Regions from separate parts of the Pseudarthrobacter siccitolerans genome, predicted to be linked through region 1. Evidence: riboswitches for the same ligand, from Rfam matches in the RefSeq annotation. Region 1 holds a riboswitch; each other region holds the start of a gene.
The links. Region 1 has a riboswitch for thiamine pyrophosphate ahead of QFZ36_RS05560 (FAD-dependent oxidoreductase). Riboswitches for the same ligand answer to the same signal wherever they lie in the genome.
Positions count from the first base shown of each region.

Region 2: it holds a riboswitch for thiamine pyrophosphate, as region 1 does, so the genes downstream of both, QFZ36_RS03660 (bifunctional hydroxymethylpyrimidine kinase/phosphomethylpyrimidine kinase) here and QFZ36_RS05560 (FAD-dependent oxidoreductase) in region 1, are expected to answer to the same signal.
Region 3: it holds a riboswitch for thiamine pyrophosphate, as region 1 does, so the genes downstream of both, thiC (phosphomethylpyrimidine synthase ThiC) here and QFZ36_RS05560 (FAD-dependent oxidoreductase) in region 1, are expected to answer to the same signal.

Region 1 is NZ_JAUSXB010000001.1:1,184,322-1,190,908, forward strand. Features, by position in the region: gene moeB (molybdopterin-synthase adenylyltransferase MoeB) at 1-796, opposite strand, end outside; gene QFZ36_RS05530 (TetR/AcrR family transcriptional regulator) at 881-1,546, shown strand; gene QFZ36_RS05535 (DUF3107 domain-containing protein) at 1,598-1,822, shown strand; gene QFZ36_RS05540 (hypothetical protein) at 1,862-2,164, shown strand; gene QFZ36_RS05545 (4a-hydroxytetrahydrobiopterin dehydratase) at 2,232-2,570, opposite strand; gene QFZ36_RS05550 (thiazole synthase) at 2,627-3,436, opposite strand; gene thiS (sulfur carrier protein ThiS) at 3,439-3,675, opposite strand; gene QFZ36_RS05560 (FAD-dependent oxidoreductase) at 3,672-5,051, opposite strand; TPP riboswitch at 5,046-5,164, opposite strand; gene thiE (thiamine phosphate synthase) at 5,192-5,929, shown strand; gene QFZ36_RS05570 (RNB domain-containing ribonuclease) at 6,014-6,587, shown strand, end outside.
Region 2 is NZ_JAUSXB010000001.1:764,897-771,483, forward strand. Features, by position in the region: gene obgE (GTPase ObgE) at 1-671, opposite strand, end outside; gene rpmA (50S ribosomal protein L27) at 788-1,051, opposite strand; gene rplU (50S ribosomal protein L21) at 1,112-1,420, opposite strand; gene QFZ36_RS03660 (bifunctional hydroxymethylpyrimidine kinase/phosphomethylpyrimidine kinase) at 1,684-3,216, opposite strand; TPP riboswitch at 3,224-3,321, opposite strand; gene QFZ36_RS03665 (ribonuclease E/G) at 3,494-6,587, opposite strand, start outside.
Region 3 is NZ_JAUSXB010000001.1:857,844-864,430, reverse strand. Features, by position in the region: gene ffh (signal recognition particle protein) at 1-661, shown strand, start outside; gene QFZ36_RS04130 (alpha/beta fold hydrolase) at 760-1,494, shown strand; gene thiC (phosphomethylpyrimidine synthase ThiC) at 1,481-3,325, opposite strand; TPP riboswitch at 3,320-3,427, opposite strand; gene QFZ36_RS04120 (amidohydrolase family protein) at 3,508-4,590, shown strand; gene QFZ36_RS04115 (VOC family protein) at 4,693-5,568, shown strand; gene QFZ36_RS04110 (hypothetical protein) at 5,682-6,122, shown strand; gene rpsP (30S ribosomal protein S16) at 6,327-6,587, shown strand, end outside.

The DNA of each region.
Region 1 (6,587 bases):
CCGCCGCCGGGTCCTTCGAAACGCGGATCTCGCGCCAGCTTCCGCCCAGGGCGTCAAACAGTGCCACGCGCCCCAGCAGTGAACGTCCGACGCCGGTGATCAGCTTGACTGCCTCCGTCACCATCAGCGATCCCACGGCGGCGCAGAGCATGCCGAACACTCCGCCCTCGCCGCATGAGGGCACAGAACCGGCGGGCGGCGCTTCAGGGTAGAGGTCGCGGTAGGTGGGCCCATGCTTTTCCCAGAAGACGCTGACCTGGCCGTCGAACCGGAAGATGGAGCCCCAGACGTAGGGCTTGCCCAGGATGGCGGCGGCGTCGTTCACCAGGTAGCGGGTGGCGAAGTTGTCGGCCCCGTCCAGGATCAGGTCGTAGCCGGCGAACAGCTCCAGGGCGTTGGAGGCGTCCAGCCGGACGTTGTGCAGCCGGACTTCCACCAGCGGGTTGAGGGCAGCGATCGCGTCCCGCGCCGACTCGATCTTCGGCCGGCCCACATCTGCGACCCCGTGGATGACCTGGCGCTGCAGGTTGCTGAGGTCAACAACGTCGTCGTCAATAATGCCCAGCGTTCCCACGCCCGCGGCAGCGAGGTACAGCAGCGCCGGCGATCCCAGCCCGCCTGCACCGATGACCAGCACCTTCGCATTCTTGAGCCGCCGCTGCCCCAGGGCGCCGATCTCGGGAATGATGAGGTGCCGCGAGTAGCGTTCCACCTCTGCCGGAGTGAGCTCACCTGCCGGTTCAACCAGCGGATCCAGTGAAACTGTTGAAACATTTGCGGTGGATGTCGAAGCCATACTTCAATGTATGCCCCGGGATACCACCCGGTCATATTACCCCGAAGTAGAGTGGGGGTAACTGCAAGGGAAAGAAGGACAACTGTGGTCCATGAAGCACGGGCTGGGCGCCCGTCCGCAGCCGAACCGCAAACCGCCTCACGCCCCGCCGGGCAACGCTCCGCCCGGCTTCCCAGGGACGAAAGACGCGCACAACTCCTTTCCGCAGCGCAGGAAGTTTTTGTTGCCAACGGCTACCACGGCGCGGCCATGGACGAGATCGCCGAGACCGCCCACGTCAGCAAGCCCGTCCTTTACCAACACTTTCCTTCGAAGCGGGAGCTGTACCTGGCCCTGCTCGAAAGCCATCTGGCCTCCCTGACCGAGCTGATGCTGGGGGCGCTGAACTCCACCACGGACAACGACGAACGGGTGCAGGCCGTGATGAGGGCCTATTTCCAGTTCATCGCCAACGATGACCAGGCCCACCGGCTGGTGTTCGAGTCAGACCTCATCAATGATCCGGATGTCAGCTCACGGCTGGAAACCTTCAACCGGACCTTCGCCGATGCCATTGCCCGCGTCATCGCAGAAGACACCAAGCTTCCGCACCTGGAGGCAGAGCTGCTGGGGCGCGGCCTTGCCGGCATGGCCCACGTCAGTGCCCGGTACTGGCTGGAAACGGACGGCAATCTGGACCTCGATGTGGCCAGTGACCTCATCTACCGTTTAGCTTGGCGCGGAATCTCTCGCTTCCCCAAAGAGTCCTAGACTACAAATAAGACATAACCCGAGAAACGTGAACTGGCTGGGAGGCCCCCTGTGGAGATTAAGATCGGCGTTCAGAACGTTGGCCGCGAAATTGTGCTGGAGTCAAATGATGATGCAGACTCGGTGGCCAAGGTGGTCCAGGAAGCCATCAGCAACGGCGGCGACCTGCGCCTGAAGGATGACAAGGGACGCCTGATCATTGTTCCCGGTAAGGCACTGGCCTACGTGGAAATCGGTGCTGAAGAAGTCCGCCGCGTAGGGTTCGGCCAGTTCTAGCCCGCACCTTCTAACAAGGCGAGTATTCAGAGGAGGGCCATGCTTTCGTTGACCATCGTGGTGCTGGTAACAGCTGCCGCAGGTTTCATCGTCTGGGCCAACGACAAACGCCACACAAAATACGGCGTTGGCGTGCCGGCCGGAGTTGCCGTGGGTGTGGGCGCGTTGAGCTGGATCATCCTGGTGACCGCTGGCTTTGGTTACCGGCCAGGGCTGACCTGGATGCCGTGGGTCCTCCCTATGGTGATCGGATCAGCGGCGGCCGTGGCGGCCGTCATCTACCTGGGCCGCACCCGCGCCAAACGGGATCTGGAACGGCTTACTGCGGCGCTGAAGCTCTAGCCTCAAGAACTCACGCAAGTACCCGTGACCACTGCCGCCGGCAGTGGTCACGGGCGTTTAAGCCGGGCTAGGCGCCGGCGGGATGCTTGGCCGGCTCCGCAACGGCATGGACCGCCGCAGCCGCTTCACTCACGGCCTCCGCCGCCCCCACGTCGCGGGCGGTGACCTCTCCCCCGGCATCATGCGACGTGTAGCGGAGGAACACCCTGTTGTACCGCCAGTCCAGGTCCGGGTGGTGGTTTTGTTCCTCGGCGAGGCGCCCGACGGCGGCAACCAGCTTGAGTGCAGCAGCCGACGTGGGCATCTTGTACACCGTTACGAGGGCGCCCTCGTGGTAGCGCCAGTGCGGCAGGACGGCCAGGGCGTCCTCGAGCCGTTCGGGGGTAAGCACGTCTGTGGCGGCCATGGCTGCTCCTCTTCCGTCGGGCGCTGGCTTGGGCTGCCGCCGGTAACCCGGAAGGCCTACAGGAACTCTGCCCGGCCTTCCATGGCCGACGACGCCAGTGCATGTTCGCGGCGCGGTATCCGGCCGGCCGCTTTCGCCAGCCTACCGGCGATGACTGCGTGTTTGAAGGCCTCCCCCATCAGGGCAGGATTCTGTGCCCGGGTGACCGCCGTGGCGAGCAGGACGGCATCGCAGCCCAGCTCCATGGCCAGGGCGGCGTCCGAGGCGGTGCCGATTCCAGCGTCGAGGACCACAGGGACCGAGGCCCGGGACACAATCAGTTCAATGTTGTGCGGGTTCAGGATGCCCAGGCCCGTACCGATGGGCGCCCCGAGCGGCATCACTGCAGTGGCCCCGAGGTTCTCGAGCCGGAGGGCCAGGACAGGATCGTCGTTGGTGTAGGCGAACACCTTGAAGCCCCTGTTGACGAGCTGTTCGGTGGCATCCACCAGTTCGACGGCGTCCGGCAGGAGGGTCTGTTCGTCCGCGATGACTTCCAGTTTCACCCAGTCGGTTTCCAGCGCCTCACGGGCCAGCTCGGCTGTCAGCACGGCGTCCCGGGCGGTGAAGCAGCCTGCCGTGTTGGGCAGCACCCGGATGCCGTGGTCCACCAGCAGCTGGAACAGCGAGCCCGTCTCCGCGGGAGAGTAGCGGCGCATGGCCACCGTGGTCAGGCCCGTGCCGGAGGCCAGGAGCGCTGCGCCCAGGCCGTCGAGGCTGGGCGCGCCGCCCGTGCCCATAATGAGCCTGGATTCCAGTTCCACTCCGTCGATGACCAGCGGATCCTGCAGCACGGAGGGGGCTGCAGCGGTAGTGGTTTCGCTCATGGTCAGCCTCCCTGCACAGCCGTGACGAGTTCAACCTCGTCGCCGTCCGCGAGCGCGGTGGCGAACCACTGGCTGCGCGGTACTACCTGGGCGTTGTGTGCCACGGCCACGCCGAGTTTTTGCCCGTCCGTGGCCTGGCCGTCTGCACCGAGGGGCCGGCCGGTGACCTGGCTGACGAGCAGCGTGATGGAAGCACCGTCCGGCACGGGGTGCAGCGTTCCGTTCAAGGTGATGTTCATACTGTTTCCTTTGTCTGCGGTTGGTGGCTCAGGCGGCCTGTTGGGAGGGGGGTGGTTGCGGCGCGGGCGGTTGCGGCGCCGGCAAAGCGGGCGGGGTTGAAGGGCGCCCAGCGGGGGTCCTCGCGGCCGTCCAGGAGGTCCCGGCAGATGGCGGCGGCGGCCGGCGCCAGGTGGACGCCGTGGCGGAAGAACCCGGTGGCGATGATGAGGCCGCGAACGTGTTTGCCAGCCTGGCCCGCGCCGTCCGGGGCGGGTACCCGGCCCAGCAGCGGTGCGTTGTCCGGCGTTCCGGGGCGTGCCCGGGCGGTGCACTCCAGGAGTTCAAGTTCGGCGACGGCGGGAAGCAGCACCTGCGCGTCGCGGAGGAGCTGGTAGACGCCGCCGGCGGAAACTGCGCCGGCGGCGGACGGTGCGTCTTCGCGCTGCGTTGCCCCGATCACCACGGTGCCGTCCCGGCGCGGAACGATATACACCGGAACGCCATGCACCAGCCCCCGGACGGTGGACGTCACCAGCGGCCGCAGATGCGGGGGCACTGCGAGCCGCAGGATGTCCCCATAGACGGGCCGCAGCGGAAGGTGCAGGCCCTCGGGCAGGGACTCCAGTTCTGCAGCGTGCAGCCCGTTCGCCACGACCGTTTCGCCGGCAAGCACGGTTCCCCCGCCGGCAAGCTGAACGCCCGCAACCGCGCCGTCCTGCCACAGCAGCGCTTGTGCCTTCTCCGGCACTGCATAGCCGTCGACGGCGCCGGCTGCTGCCGTGCCGCTTCCTCCAATCCCGCTGACGGGACCTTCGTTGCGGGTTCCGTTCCCGCTGCCGGAGTCAGCGAGGCCGCGGCGGAGGCAGTCCACCAGCAGCCGCGGGTCCACCTGGTGGTCTGCCGGGGTGTCCAGTGCGCAGGCGATGGCCGGGCTAAGCAGCGCTTCCCGTTTGCGGGCTTCGCGGACGGTGAGGGGTTCCACGGTGAGTCCGTTGGCCTGCTGCACGGCGCGCAGGTCCATCAGCGCACGGCGGTCGGCGGCGTCGGCGCCCACGGCGAGGGTCGGCGTCGTGATGTATCCCGGATCAGCACCTGATGCGACGCGGAGGCCGGCAACAAATGCGGGCCAGCGGGCCGAAGCGTCCAGCATCAGTTCGAGGAGGTCCTCCTCCTGGTAGTGCAGCTCGCTGACGGGGGCCAGCATTCCGGCGGCAGCCCAGCTGGCCCCGGAGCCCGGTGCGTCATCGATGAGCACCACGGAACGTCCCGAGCGTTTCGCCTCCCAGGCGATGCCGTGGCCGATGACTCCGCCGCCGATTACGGCGACATCGGCGCGGATGGCGCCGGCAGGCGCAGATAGCTGTTCCGCTGCGCCGGGCTTGGATGGTGCGCCCAAGTGTGTCTCCTTCCCTACGCCGGTACTAGCCGGATCAGGTCAAGCGGTCGGCTCTGACGCCCTCTCAGCCCGGCGCTTTGTGACAGCTGCCGCAGGCTCCCGCAGTACGAGGCAAGTGTAGAGGAACTAGGCTTGCCCCCATGAATGTGTCCCACACTCCTGCCGCCGCAACCGATGTCCTCAGCACTACCAAGATCAGCAATGGCCTCAGCACGGCGCGCCTGTACCTCTGCACGGATGCCCGGAAGGACCGCGGCGATTTCGGGCAGTTCGTGGATGCCGCGTTTGCCGGCGGAGTGGACATCATCCAGCTCCGGGACAAATCCATCGAGGCCGCCGAGGAGCTGGAGCTCCTGGCCGTCCTGAAGGAAACCGCGGAGCGGCATGGCAGGCTGTGGGCTGTCAACGACCGGGCGGACATCGCGGTGCTGTCCGGGGCACCGGTGTTCCACATTGGCCAGAAGGACCTGCCCCTGGCCGCCGCCCGCACCCTGCTCAACGGCAACGCGGCCATCGGCCTGTCAAGCCACGCTCCCGCGCAAGTGGACGCCGCCCTCGCCGCGGCCGCCGGTCCGGCGGGGCTGGACTACTTCTGCGTTGGCCCGGTGTGGGCAACCCCCACCAAGCCGGGACGGAGCGCCGTGGGGCTTGAGCTGGTGAAGTACGCTGCCGGGGCTGCGCGCGCGTCGGCGCAGGAAGGACAGGCCGACGGCGGTGTCCCCTGGTTTGCCATCGGCGGTATCGACCACGGCAACGTGGAGCAAGTGGTGGAAGCGGGCGCCCGGCGGATCGTGGTGGTCCGCGCCATCACGGAAGCCGACGATCCGGCAGCCGCCGCCGCTTCACTCCTTGCCGCCCTGGACGCCCCCGCTACCTGAGGCTCCTGACGCAGCGTTTCGCACTGGTCCGCTCCCGGCCAGGATGCCTGCATTATGGCGGGAATTCGAGTTAGGCTGATTTTCGTGTCACACCATCGGCTGGCTCCCAACGTCCACGAGCACAAAAACGCGCTCGAGGCGGCACTTGGTGCGCTGCGCGCCGAGCTGGAGCTGCCCGGCCCGTACCCGGACGAGGCCGTGGCGGACGCCAAAGCAGCCGTGGAAGCCCTGCAGCTTCCCGCCTACGACCTGACCGCCGTCGAGTTCGTCACTATCGATCCTGCGTCCTCCACCGACCTGGACCAGGCTTTGTTCATAGAGCCCGACGCCGACGGGTACCACGTGCTTTACGCCATCGCGGATGTGCCGGCGTTCGTGACGCCCGGCGGACCTTTGGACGCGGAAACACGCCGCCGCGGGCAGACGTTCTATGCCCCGGACGGACGGATCCCGCTGCATCCGGAAATCATCAGTGAGCAGGCCGGCAGCCTCCTTCCTGACCAGGACTGCTCTGCGTTCGTCTGGGATTTCCGGCTCGACGGTGCCGCCGAGGTCACGTCTGCCGCCGTCCGGCGGGCACGTATCCGCAGCCGGGCCAAGCTCAGCTACAAGGGCGCGCAGGCCCAACTCGACGCCGGGACCGCCCCGCCGGTGCTGC
Region 2 (6,587 bases), 420 kb from region 1:
TTGCCCTCGCTGGCGCCTTCGATGAGGCCGGGGACGTCGGCGATGGTGAAGCGCACATCCCCCGCCTGGACGACGCCCAGGTTGGGAACGAGCGTGGTGAACGGGTAGTCGGCGATTTTAGGCCGGGCGGCAGACATGGCAGCGATAAGGCTGGACTTGCCAGCGGACGGGAAGCCCACCAGGGCGATGTCCGCGATGGATTTGAGCTCGAGGACGATGTCGCTGGATTCGCCTTCGATCCCGAGCAGGGCGAAACCGGGGGCGCGCCGTTTCTGCGACGAAAGGGCAGCATTGCCCAGGCCGCCGATGCCGCCGGCCGCGGCCACGTACTGGGCGCCTTCGCCTACGAGGTCCGCGAGGACTGTGCCGTCCTTGGACTTGACGACTGTGCCGTCCGGGACGGGGAGGATGAGCGTCTCGCCGTTCTTGCCGCCGCGCCAGTCACCCATGCCGGGCCCGCCGTTGGTGGCGTGGCGGTGGGGTGCGTGGTGGTAGTCGAGGAGGGTGGTCGTCTGGTGGTCCACGCGCAGGATCACGTCGCCGCCGTTGCCGCCGTCGCCGCCGTCGGGACCGCCGAGTGGCTTGAACTTCTCACGGTGGACGGAGACGCACCCGTTGCCGCCGTTACCGCCGGATACGTGCAGTACTACCCGGTCTACAAAGCTGGCCACGTGGATCTCCTCAATGCTGTTTCCTGGACGCCGCCAGGCGCCAAGAAGATTGTAATGCGGTTAAAAGAACAGTGGAGCGGACCAACTGGCCCGCTCCACCGCTTCAGAACTATTTGTTACTCTGCAGCTGCAGCAGCAACGATGTTGACGACGCGACGACCGCGGCGGGTACCGAATTCAACGGCTCCCGGGGTCAGTGCGAACAGGGTGTCGTCGCCGCCACGGCCAACGCCGGCGCCCGGGTGGAAGTGGGTGCCGCGCTGGCGGACGATGATCTCGCCTGCGGAAACTACCTGGCCGCCGAAGCGCTTGACGCCGAGGTACTGAGCGTTGGAATCACGACCGTTGCGAGTGGAGCTCGCGCCCTTTTTATGTGCCATCTGAAATGCCTGCCTCTAAATTCTGGGGAATCTGCTGAAAAACCTGAACAGTAACGAAGGTTACTGGATACCGGTGATCTTGACCTTGGTCAGTTCCTGACGGTGACCCTGGCGCTTCTTGTAACCGGTCTTGTTCTTGAACTTCTGGATGACAATCTTCGGACCACGGAGGTCGTTCAGGATCTCAGCCGTAACGGTTACCTTGGCCAGGTCAGCAGCGGCTGTGGTGACCTTGTCACCGTCAACCAGGAGCAGTGCGGGCAGCTGAATGGTGCTGCCAGCTCCACCGGCGACGCGGTTCAGGGTAACGAAGTCTCCGACGGAAACCTTCTCTTGCCGGCCGCCTGCGCGGACAATCGCGTACACCACTTGGGAACTCACTTCTCTCGACGTTTATAACTAAATTTGCGTGCGGAACCGACTATCAAAAGCCTGGTTTCTCGCTGTGCCTCAACGCCGTGGGGTCATAACCCAAGTGTTGGCGTAAGCACCGAAGATCCAGAATACGCTAATTTTGTCTTCGGCCGCAAATGAGGCTGGTTCCCGGCGGTTTGCTGTGATAGGTACCACAGCTCAGGTCCGGCGTCCGCACCCTGCCCCACCATAGTACCGGTCCGCCCGCCGGCAACTGCTCAGGAGTGCAGGCGCGGCGCGTCGAAGAAGTCCACTTCAAGGCGGCAGGACTGCTTGAACGCGGTGATCATGGCCTCCCGGTCCGCGGCCGAGGCCTTGCGCCCCGCCTCATCCACGATGGCAATTGCCTGCCGGGTGGCAGCGGCAAAGTCCTCGTCGGCGTACGTGCGCAGCCAGGCGGCGTACGGGTGCCCGGCAGGTTCGCCGGCGGCCAGGAACTGGGCGTGCAGCGTGGCGCCCACCTCTGCGTAAAGCCAGAAGCAGGGCAGGACGGCGGCCGCCAGGACCGCGTAGCTGCCCGACGCCGATGCTGCAGTGAGGTGGTCGACGTAGGCCTTTGTTACCGGGCCGAGCTGGGGCTGGATGGAACGGGTGCTCAGCCAGGAGCGGTGCAGTTCGGACTCGACTTCCAGGCACTGACTGGCTGAGCCTGCCCAGAAGAGCTGTTCAGCCTCCGTTGGCGCCAAGGCACTGGCCCGCGCCAGCACGCGGGAATATCCGTTCAGGTAGATGGCGTCCTGCGCGAGGTAATACGCGAACTCCTTCTCCTCCAGGCTGCCGGAAGCCAGGCCGCGGATGAAGTCCAGGGCGTAGATGTCATCCAGGTCCTTGCGGGCGTCGGTCCAGAGCCGTGCGGCGAAGCTCCCTTCGGACGGAAGTGGCTGCAGGTGGTGGAAGTGGTGGACCGGGCCGTTGCCGCTGCCCACCTCCAACGTTCCGGACGCTTCCAGGGCGCCGGCCAACCACGGTTTGACTTCGCGGAGCGAGGCCTCCCAGTCCCCCAGCCGCGCCTGGGCAGCTGCCATCGCGGAGGACAGCGAACAGCCGGTGCCGTGGCTGTTGCGGGTAGCCACGCGCTCCCCCTGCAGCACTACCACTTCCCCGGACAGCAGGCCCGCGGTGTTGACCAGGGCGTCCGGGCATTCGTTGCCGTCCAGGTGTCCGCCTTTGACCAGCACGGTAGCCCCAGTGGCGGCGGAGAGGGCGCGGCCCTGCTCCAGGGCGCCGGCCCAGCTCCGCTGGACTTCGCCGCCAACCAGCATTGCGAGCTCAGCCAGGTTGGGGGTGATGAGGTGCGCCAGCGGCAGGAGTGCCTGCAGCGCGGCTTCGGCGGACTCCTGCAGCAGCCGGTCGCCGCTGGTGGCAACCATTACGGGGTCCAGGACCACGACGGCGGGACGAACCTTGCGGAGCCAGTCCCCCACCACCTCGATCACCTCCGCGCTGCCGAGCATTCCGATCTTGACGGCATCGATGCCGATGTCGTCGCTGACGGCGTCAAGCTGCGCGGCCAGGAACCCGGCAGGTGGTACGTGCACGGACCGGACGCCCTGGGTGTTCTGGGCAGTGAGGGCCGTGATGACGGCCATCCCGTAGCCGCCGAAGGCCGCGATGCTTTTGAGGTCGGCTTGGATGCCGGCGCCGCCGGAGGGATCGGAACCGGCAATGGAAAGCACCCGGGGTATCGGGCGGCCCGGCGCGGCGGGCAGAAAAAAGGTTGCCGGAGCCGGTGACGGTGTGGCAGTGGGCATTGCAAGAGTCGCAGACAAGAGACATCCCTTCGCCGGTGCTAGCCGGACAGGTTCAACGGGTGTGGATCTCAGCCGGCTCTCTGCGCGGCACCCCGTGTCGGTTCCCCAGCCTAGCTTTTTTTGACGACGGCAGGCAGAAGGTGACACAGTGCGACCGGCCGGGCTTTGAATTCTGCTGGCAGCCGGGACACCTTGAGCGCAGATACAGGAATGCCCGGCCGGCCACGGTTGGTGGCCCGCCGGGCATTCCTGGTGATAGTCAGCGTTACTTGACCCTTTAGAGCTCCGAGGCCGGAACTCCTACGCCCAGGATGATGGGCGCGTCGGCTGGCTTCGCAGCCGGCGTGCCGGCGCCTGTGTTTGCAGTGCCCGTGTTTCCCGTACTGGCAGGCTCGGGTGCCTTGGCCTGGTGGGAATGGCCCGTGCCGGCGGCAGCAACGTTCTCGTGCTGCTCGACGGCGGTTTCGTTGGCGGCACCCTGGGCACGGCTGGCACTGCGGTGGCGCCGGGGCCGCCGTTGCCGCGACTGCTCCAGCGTGTGGTCGCTGTAGTCCTTCTCGGGTGCTTCTACGCGCTGCTGGGCCGGCTGCGCTTCGGGTTCCGTCGTCGCCGGCTGGCCAAGGTGGGCGAAAGCCTCTGCAAGCCGGTCCAGGGTCAGGGCCGGCCGCGGCTGCTGCTCGTCCGCGTGCTCAACGAACGGCAACGCGACCTTCTCGCCGCCGAAGGTGAGCACGGCAGCCGGCCGGGTATCGGCGTCGGGCTTCTCCACGGCCTGTTGCCTGGCTGCGGCCACTTCATCGTCGTGCACGTGCGCTGCGTGCGCCGCTGCGGCGATGTTGGCCAGGGCAAGCCTGGTGGCTTCCGCTTTGGCGTGCCGCTCGGCGTCCGACGGGTCGGGGTGAACGGTGTGTACCTGGACGGCAGCAGCGGGCGCTGCTTCAGGCTGCTGGCCGTTGCGGCCGCGCCGCCGTTTGCGGTCGGGGCGGGCAGCGGACTGGTTGTTGTCCGGACGCTGGCTGTCGGGGCGGCTGCCTTCGCTGCGGACTTCCGGCCTGCTGTCAGAGCGCTGGACGTGGTGCTCGGCGGCCACGATGTTGGCCCGGCGGTGCTCCACGGGGTCGTCGTGGGTGACGATGCCGCGGCCCGCGCACGTTTCGCACTGCTCGCCAAACACTTCGAGCAGCCCGGTACCCATCCGCTTGCGCGTCATCTGCACCAGACCCAGCGAGGTCACTTCTGCCACCTGGTGCTTGGTGCGGTCACGGCCCAGGCATTCCACCATCCGGCGGAGTACCAGGTCGCGGTTGGATTCGAGCACCATGTCGATGAAGTCGATGACGATGATGCCGCCGATGTCGCGCAGCCGGAGCTGGCGGACCACTTCCTCCGCAGCCTCGAGGTTGTTCTTGGTCACCGTCTCTTCGAGGTTGCCGCCGCTGCCGGTGAACTTGCCCGTGTTGACGTCCACCACGGTCATGGCTTCGGTACGGTCGATCACCAGCGAACCGCCGGAAGGAAGGAAGACCTTGCGTTCCAGCGCCTTGTGGATCTGCTCGTCGATGCGCCAGGCCGTGAAGATGTCCTGGTCCTTGGTCCACTTCTCGAGGCGGCCCACCAGGTCCGGAGCCACGTACGTGACATAGGCCTCGATGGTGTCCCAGGCTTCCTCGCCGGAGACGATCAGTTTGGAAAAGTCCTCGTTGAAGACGTCGCGGACCACCTTGATGGTGAGGTCCGGCTCGCCGTAGAGCAGCTCCGGGGCAAGGATCTTGGTGGACTTCGACTGGCTCTCGATGCCCTCCCACTGCGCGCGCAGCCGGTTGATGTCGTGCGTCAGCTCTTCCTCCGACGCGCCCTCTGCGGCGGTACGCACAATAACGCCGGCCTGCTCCGGAAGGCGGTCCTTCAGGATGCGCTTGAGGCGGTTGCGTTCGACGTCGGGCAGCTTGCGGGAGATGCCGGTCATGGAACCGCCGGGTACGTACACCAGGTAGCGGCCCGGCAGCGAGATCTGGCTGGTCAGGCGGGCGCCCTTGTGGCCCACCGGGTCCTTGGTCACCTGGACCAGGACGGTATCGCCTGACTTCAGCGCGTTTTCAATCCGGCGCTGCTTGCCCTCGAGGTTAACGGCTTCCCAGTTCACTTCACCGGCGTACAGGACGGCGTTACGGCCGCGCCCGATGTCCACGAAGGCAGCTTCCATGGACGGCAGCACATTCTGGACCTTGCCCAGGTACACGTTGCCGATCAGGGAGTCCTGCTGCGTCTTGGACACAAAATGCTCGGCCAGCACACCGTCCTCGAGGACGGCGATCTGGATTCTATCGTCGCGCTGGCGGACGATCATCTGCCGGTCCACTGATTCGCGGCGGGCCAGGAACTCCGCTTCGGTGATGACGGTGCGGCGGCGGCCGGTGTCGCGTGATTCGCGCCGGCGCTGCTTCTTCGCCTCCAGGCGGGTGGAACCCTTGACGCTGGTGACCCGGTTGCTGACGGCGGGTTCACTCACCGTGCGGGGTGCACGGACGCGGGTGACCGTGTTGGGCGGGTCGTCTTCTCCCCCGCCCGTCAGCTCAAGGTCCTGGTCGCCCCGGCGGCGGCGACGACGACGACGGGACGTGACGCCGTCCTCCAGCTGCCCCGCGGTCTCCTCGTCGGCGTCGCCGGAGGCATCGGCGTCGGCCTCCTCGCTGCCTTCAAGATCAGCGTCCTCACCCTCGCCGGGGCGGTTCCGGTTACGGCGGCTGCGGCCCCGGCGCCTGCGGCGGCCGTTGGCGTCATCGGTGTCGCTGTCTTCGGTTTCATCCTCGCCTGCTTCCACGGCGGCGGCAGGTGCCGGGCGCACCACGGTGCTCAGGTCCGGGGCCTGGAACAGCACGGAGGTGGGGGAAGCGGGTTCCAGGAAGAGGGAGCCAAACGGGCTGGAGGTTGCGGCAGGAGCCTGCTCCTTCGATGCTGCTTCCACGGGAGCGCCGGCAGCCGGCTGCGCCTGGGGAGCCCGCTCTGCGGGCGCTTCCGCGGCTGGTGCTTCTACGGCTGAAGCTTGTTCTGCTGCGGCGTCTTCTACTACGGCATCTTCTGCAGGGGCCTCTACTGCAGGTGCCTCGCCGGCCTCGCCGTCAGACGGGACAGGGGCCGCAGCAAGCGGTTCTGCAACTGCGGGTTCGGATGCCGTGGCGGGGACCGCTTCGGCTGCCACCGGCGCGGAGGCTTTGCGGGTGGCCACCCGGCGGCGGCGGACCGGCTTCGCCTCGGGCTCGACCTCCGGGGCGGCTTCCTCGGCCGGAAGCGCGGGAGTTTCCGGTGCACCATCCGCGGCCTGAACATCGTCGGAGGCCTGCGCTGCTTCCGGTGCTGCTTCCCCTGCAAAT
Region 3 (6,587 bases), 330 kb from region 1:
CCTGACGCTCATCGAGCAGGCCGAGAAGAACTGGGACAAGGACGAAGCTGCCAGGATGGCGAAGAAATTCGCCGACCAGGAAGACTTCACCCTTGAAGACTTCCTGGCCCAGATGCAGCAGATCCGCAACATGGGCTCCATGAAGAAAATGCTCATGATGATGCCCGGCGCGCAAAACATCCGCCAGCAGCTCGAGAACTTTGACGAGCGGGAAATTGACCGCGTCGAAGCCATCGTCCGGTCCATGACGCCCCATGAGCGCCTGGCCCCGAAGATCATCAACGGTTCACGCCGCGCACGCATCGCCCGTGGCTCCGGCGTGCACGTTTCCGAGGTGAACGGTCTGCTGGAGCGCTTTGCGCAGGCCCAGAAGATGATGAAGAAGATGGCCCAGGGCGGGATGCCGGGAATGCCCGGAATGCCAGGCATGCCCGGTGCCGGCGGCGGCGCACGGAAGAACGCGAAGAACGCCGCCCCCAAGAAGAAGGCCAAGTCCGGCAACCCGGCCAAGGCTGCCCAGGAGCGCAAGGACGCCGAGGCCCGCCGCGCGAACGCCGCCAAGGCGCTTCCCACCGGTGCCGCTTTCGGCCAGCAGGGCGGCGACTTCGATCCCTCGCAGCTGAACCTGCCCAAGGGTTTCGACAAGTTCCTCGGCAAGTAACAGCCCAACTGTGTAGCGCCAAGTGTCGTTTTGACCGCTCAAAACGACACTTGGCGCTACTCACTTAAGATGTCGGTGCCGTGGAATAGGGTTGGGTCATGTTCAAGCAGAGGGTAGTGTTCGTGCACGGCGCCGGCAGCTTCGGCTCCGCGGCCTGGCCGCGCCAGCACGGGATGGCACTGTCCTACGACGCACTGTTCCTCCGCCGCCACGGCTACGATCCTGTGGCCGAGCCTGTCGAGTCCTCCTTCGAGGAGGACGCCAGTATTGTGCTGCGGTCACTGGCCGACGACGGCAGGGGCGCCGCCGGCGGGCATGTTGTGGCCCATTCGCAAGGCGCTGTTGCGGCCATGATGGCCGCCGTCGAACGCCCGGATCTGGTCTTTTCCCTGACGCTGGTGGAGCCGGCCTGCCTGTCGCTCACCGCCGAACTGCCGGCCACCGCGGCCCACATCAGCCTCATGCGGCCCCTCTTCGACGCCCGGCACCAGATGAGCGACCAGGACTTCCAGCGGGAGTTCGTCCGGCGCGTCTATGCCACGGATCTGCAGCAACCGGCCACCGCCGAGGAAAAGCGTTCCGCCAGGCGGCTCCGGCTGCAGGCCCCGGCCTGGGAAGCCGCGCTGCACATCGTTCCCGGCGTGCCCACCCTGGTCCTCACCGGGGGATGGGAACCGCTCTACGAGGAGATCGCCGGGTACCTGCGGGAGACCGGCGCCCTGCACCGCACAGCGGCGGGAGGGCACCGGCCCCACGACTCCGTGGAGGGGGACCGCATCATCCGGTCCTTCATCCGGGACGTCAGCAGGCTGCAGGCGCCTAGGGCGTCCTGACGCCCTGGCTCCCGGCGGGAACGCTGAGCTCCGGCAAGTAGACCTTGCCGCCGGCGGCCAGGAATTCCTCGCTCTTTCCGCGCATCCCCGCCGCAGCATCGGCCAGTGCCGCCTGCGACGCCGCGGAACCGTATTCGTCCCGGATATCCTGGCTGATCCGCATGGAGCAGAACTTGGGGCCGCACATGGAGCAGAAGTGGGCTGTCTTGGCCGGTTCGGCGGGCAGCGTTTCGTCATGGAAGGCCTCGGCCGTCACCGGGTCCAGGGACAACGCGAACTGGTCGCGCCAGCGGAACTCGAACCGTGCCTTGGACAGCGCGTCATCGCGTTCGTGCGCACCGGGGTGGCCCTTTGCCAGGTCCGCTGCGTGGGCTGCGATCTTGTAGGTGATCACCCCGGTCTTGACATCGTCCTTGTTGGGCAGGCCCAGGTGTTCCTTCGGGGTGACGTAGCACAGCATGGCCGTACCGTAGCGGGCGATCTCGGTGGCACCGATGGCCGAGGTGATGTGGTCATAGCCTGGCGCCACGTCGGTGACCAGCGGCCCCAGTGTGTAGAACGGCGCGCCCTTGCACAACTCCTGCTGGCGTTCCACGTTCTCCCTCACCAGGTGGAACGGAACGTGGCCGGGGCCCTCCACCATCACCTGCACGTCGAATTCCCACGCGCGCTGCGTCAGCTCAGCCAGCGTGTCCAGTTCGGCAAACTGCGCCGCATCGTTGGCGTCCGCCGTCGCCCCCGGCCGCAGCCCGTCACCCAGGGAAAACGCGACGTCGTACTTGGCGAAGATTTCGCAGAGCTCGTCAAAGTGCGTGTAGAGGAAGTTCTCCTGGTGATGCGCGAGGCACCAGCCGGCCATGATGGAACCGCCGCGGGACACGATGCCCGTCACCCGGTTGGCCGTCAGGGGAACGTACCGGAGCAGGACACCGGCGTGGATGGTCATGTAGTCCACGCCCTGTTCGCACTGCTCAATCACGGTGTCGCGGAAAATTTCCCAGGTCAGTGCGTTCGCTTCGCCGTTGACCTTCTCGAGGGCCTGGTAGATGGGGACGGTCCCGATCGGAACAGGAGAGTTGCGGATGATCCACTCTCTCGTGGTGTGGATGTCGTCACCGGTGGAAAGATCCATCACGGTGTCCGCACCCCACTGGGTGGCCCACTGCAGCTTGTCCACCTCTTCCGCGATGGAACTGGTGACCGCCGAGTTGCCGATGTTCGCATTGATTTTCACCAGGAATGCCTTGCCGATGATCATCGGCTCGGACTCGGGGTGGTTGATGTTGTTGGGGATGATGGCCCGGCCGGCAGCTACTTCACTGCGAACCAGCTCGACGTCGCAGTTTTCCCGCAACGCCACAAACCGCATCTCCGGGGTAACAACACCCTGCCGTGCGTAGTGCATCTGCGTCACGGTCTTACCGTCGACGGCGCGGCGGGGCACCGGCCGCGCCCCCTTCCACTCCGCGCTGGCCGCCCCGCGGCGGACAGCCGAGCGGCCGTCGTCGAGCAGGTTCCGCCCGCGGCCGCCGTAGGTTTCCGTGTCGCCGCGGGCTTCGATCCACTCCGAGCGGAACGGGGTGAGGCCGCGGACGGGATCACTGCCCGGCCCGGCGGTGCGGTAGACGCGAAACGGCCCGTTGGGCTGGCCATTCGGTGAATCCGCCAGCGCTATCTCCGTGACCGGCACGCGGATTCCGGCCGCCTCGTCTTCGATAAACGCCAGGGAATGGTTCTTCAGCGACTGCGTGACAGGAGGCTGGTCCTGGCCGCCGGCCGCCGCGCCGGACGGGTTTTGGGCAGGGTTAAGCTGTGCATTTGATGTACTCAAGGAATACTCACTTCCTTCGCCGGCATTACCCGGACAGGTTCAACGGTCGCAGGCTGCGTCAGCCCGATCTCAGCCCCTGCAAGGGCACCCGTGTGGTCACCAAGAAGCTACCACAGCAGGGAGCGGGGCCCGTGTCACATCCGGCAGTGCTAGCCTGTCGGGGCGGGAAAAGAGGTAAATCCATGGCAGAAATCATCCAGTTCGACGGCGCCGTGCTGACCGGCCCGGACACCGAGGCACGCGGGCTCTGGTCCGTTGACGGCAGGCTTACGTTCCGCCGGCCGGCGGGGGAACCGGACAGGATCCTGGACGGCTGGGTACTGCCGGGGTTGGTTGACGCCCACTGCCATATCGGCCTGGGACCCGGAGGCGCCGTCGACGAAGCGACGGCGGAAGAACAATCAAGAACCGACCTTAACGCGGGCGCGCTGCTGGTCCGGGATGCGGGTTCCCCTGCCGACACCCGCTTCCTCCAGGGCAGCCGCCATGCCCCGGTGCTGATCCGTGCCGGGAGGCATGTCGCCAGGACCCGCCGGTATCTCCGGGGCTTCGCCGAGGAAGTGGAACCCGACGGGCTGGTCGAAGCCGTACGCAAGCAGGCACGCGACGGCGACGGCTGGGTCAAGCTCGTGGGGGACTGGATAGACCGCGGCGCCGGTGACCTGGCGCCGTCGTTTCCCGCCGCCGTCGTCAGGGACGCCGTCCAGGCTGTGCACGACGAAGGCGCCCGGATCACTGCTCACTGCTTTGCCGAAGAAACGCTGGACCAGATGCTGGACGCGGACATCGACTGCATAGAACATGCCACCGGACTGCTCCCGCGGCACCTTCCGCGGTTCGCTGAGCAGGGTGTGCCCATTGTGCCCACGCTCATCAACATCGCCACTTTTCCGGATATCGCGGCGCAGGCGGAGCCCAAGTTCCCGCGCTACGCCGCCCATATGCGCGCACTGTGGGAATGCCGTGCCCAGCGGGTGGCAGAGGCTTTCGAGGCCGGCGTGAAGATCTACGCCGGCACGGACGCGGGCAGCGTCATCCGGCACGGAAGGATCGGAGACGAAATCCTGGCCCTCCACCACGCCGGACTGCCCGTCACCGCCGCGCTGGACGCGGCATGTTGGGGCGCCCGGGAGTGGCTCGGCGCCGAAGCGCTCACCGAAGGTGCCCGGGCCGACGTCGTGCTGTGCGCGGAAGATCCGCGGCAGGTTCCCGAAACGGTGCAAAGGTTGGCCCACGTGGTGCTGGGAGGACGGATCGTTCGCTGAGGCGAAAAGTCCCGAAAGCTACTTGGAATAAATTGAAGCTTCAAGTAATTTTAATAGTGACAGGCCCACCACCCCGACGGGCCACAGCACCGGGAGTTTTCAATGACTGCACAAGCCGCAACCCAGGATCTCCTTCCTGCCGAACTCACCATGGGCACCGTGATGCTCAAGGTGGGCGACATGAAGGTCATGACCGACTACTACCAGCGTGCCCTTGGGCTTGAGGTTGTTGCCGAACAGGACGGCGGGCTGTACCTCGGCCGGCTCCGGAAGCCATTGGTCCACCTTGCGCCAGCTCCGGGGCTGAACCTTCCGGGCAGGGGAGAAGCGGGCCTCTTCCACACCGCGCTGCTTTTTGAGAACCAGGCCGACCTCGCCGCCACCATCGCCACGGCCGCTCAATTCGAGTCCCGCTCGTTCACTGGCAGCGCCGACCACCTGGTCAGCGAGGCCTTCTACTTCAATGATCCGGAAGGCAATGGCATCGAGCTCTACTGGGACCGTCCGAGGAGTAACTGGTCATGGAACGGTACGGACGTGGTCATGGACAGCCTGGCCCTGCCGCCGCAGCGCTACCTGGAGCAGCACCTCACTGAGGAATCCCTCGAGCGCCAGCGTGGAACCGTGGCGGGAGTGGGCCACGTCCACCTCCAGGTGGGCGACGTCCAGCAGGCCCGCGACTTCTACGTCGGTATCCTCGGCTTCGAAAAGACTGCCGGCTGGCACGGGCAGGCACTCTTTGTTTCGGCGGGCCGCTACCACCACCACATGGCCATGAACGTCTGGAACAGCCGCGGCGCCGGTCCCCGCAAGGATACCTTGGGCCTTGGCGAGGTGCTCATCGAGGTTCCGTCCGGAGACGACGTCGGGGCGCTGGCTGACCGGCTGAAGGTCGCCGGGGTGCCCGCGCACCACACCGGTGCGGAGCTGAGGTTCGAGGATCCCTGGCGCAACAACATCCGGGTCTCTGTCCGTTAAGGCCGCCGTGGCCGGACAGCCGGGGCCCGTGTACTAGGCTGAAACCCGAACGGCGGGGCGGCGGATTCTGCCTCCCAATGTGCCGGACCGTCAACGGAATGAGGGTAATTCCCATGGGCTTCACCGAGATCTTTGTCGCTGACCATGCGGGTGCGCTGAAGCGCGCCGGGGTGCTGGACCAGGGCAGCAGCGCGCCGGCCGGCCAGGCAGTCAGGATCGAGGGAATCAGCGACTTTGAGGTCGAACAGCTCGGGGACCTTGCCGGTACAGCCGTGCACGCCGGCGGAGCAGACTACGAGCTGACTATGGTGGATGTGGCGAGCGATTCACTGCTGGCCGTCCCGCCTGCCATGGTTCGTGCCCTGGCGGACCTGCTCTCGTATGAAACCGAAGGCGAAGGCAACGTCCTGGACGACGTTGCCGAGCAATGGGCGGCCCAGGACGACATGCCGTTCGATGCGGCGCAGGCCCGGACCTACGTGCAGCAACTGGCCGAACTTGCCGGCGCCGTCGATGAGTCGGAGCGCACCGGCCTGTACGTCTGGTCCGCCTGACCTGGCTCCCGCTTCCTTCGGGCAGCGCCGGATGCGCGCCAAGTCGAAATCCGGGCGCTGATCTGGCACAATAAACAGGTACTCGATCTGCGTGGCCCCTCTCTCCGCGTCCGGATCTTGTCCTTCGAACCCGCAAGTACGGCCCGCCCCACGGGTGCAGAACGCCGGGTTCACCCCCTTTCTGAAACAGGAGTGACCACAAAAGTGGCCGTAAAGATTCGCCTTAAGCGCTTTGGCAAAATGCGCGCACCGTACTACCGCATCGTCGTCGCAGACTCACGCACCAAGCGTGACGGCCGCGCCATCGAGGAAATCGGCAAGTACCACCCCACCGAAGAGCCCTCATACATCGAGGTCAACTCAGAGCGTGCCCAGTACTGGCTGTCCGTCGGCGCCCAGCCGTCGGAGCAGGTTGCCGCGATCCTCAAGATCACCGGTGACTGGCAGAAGTTCAAGGGCCTCCCG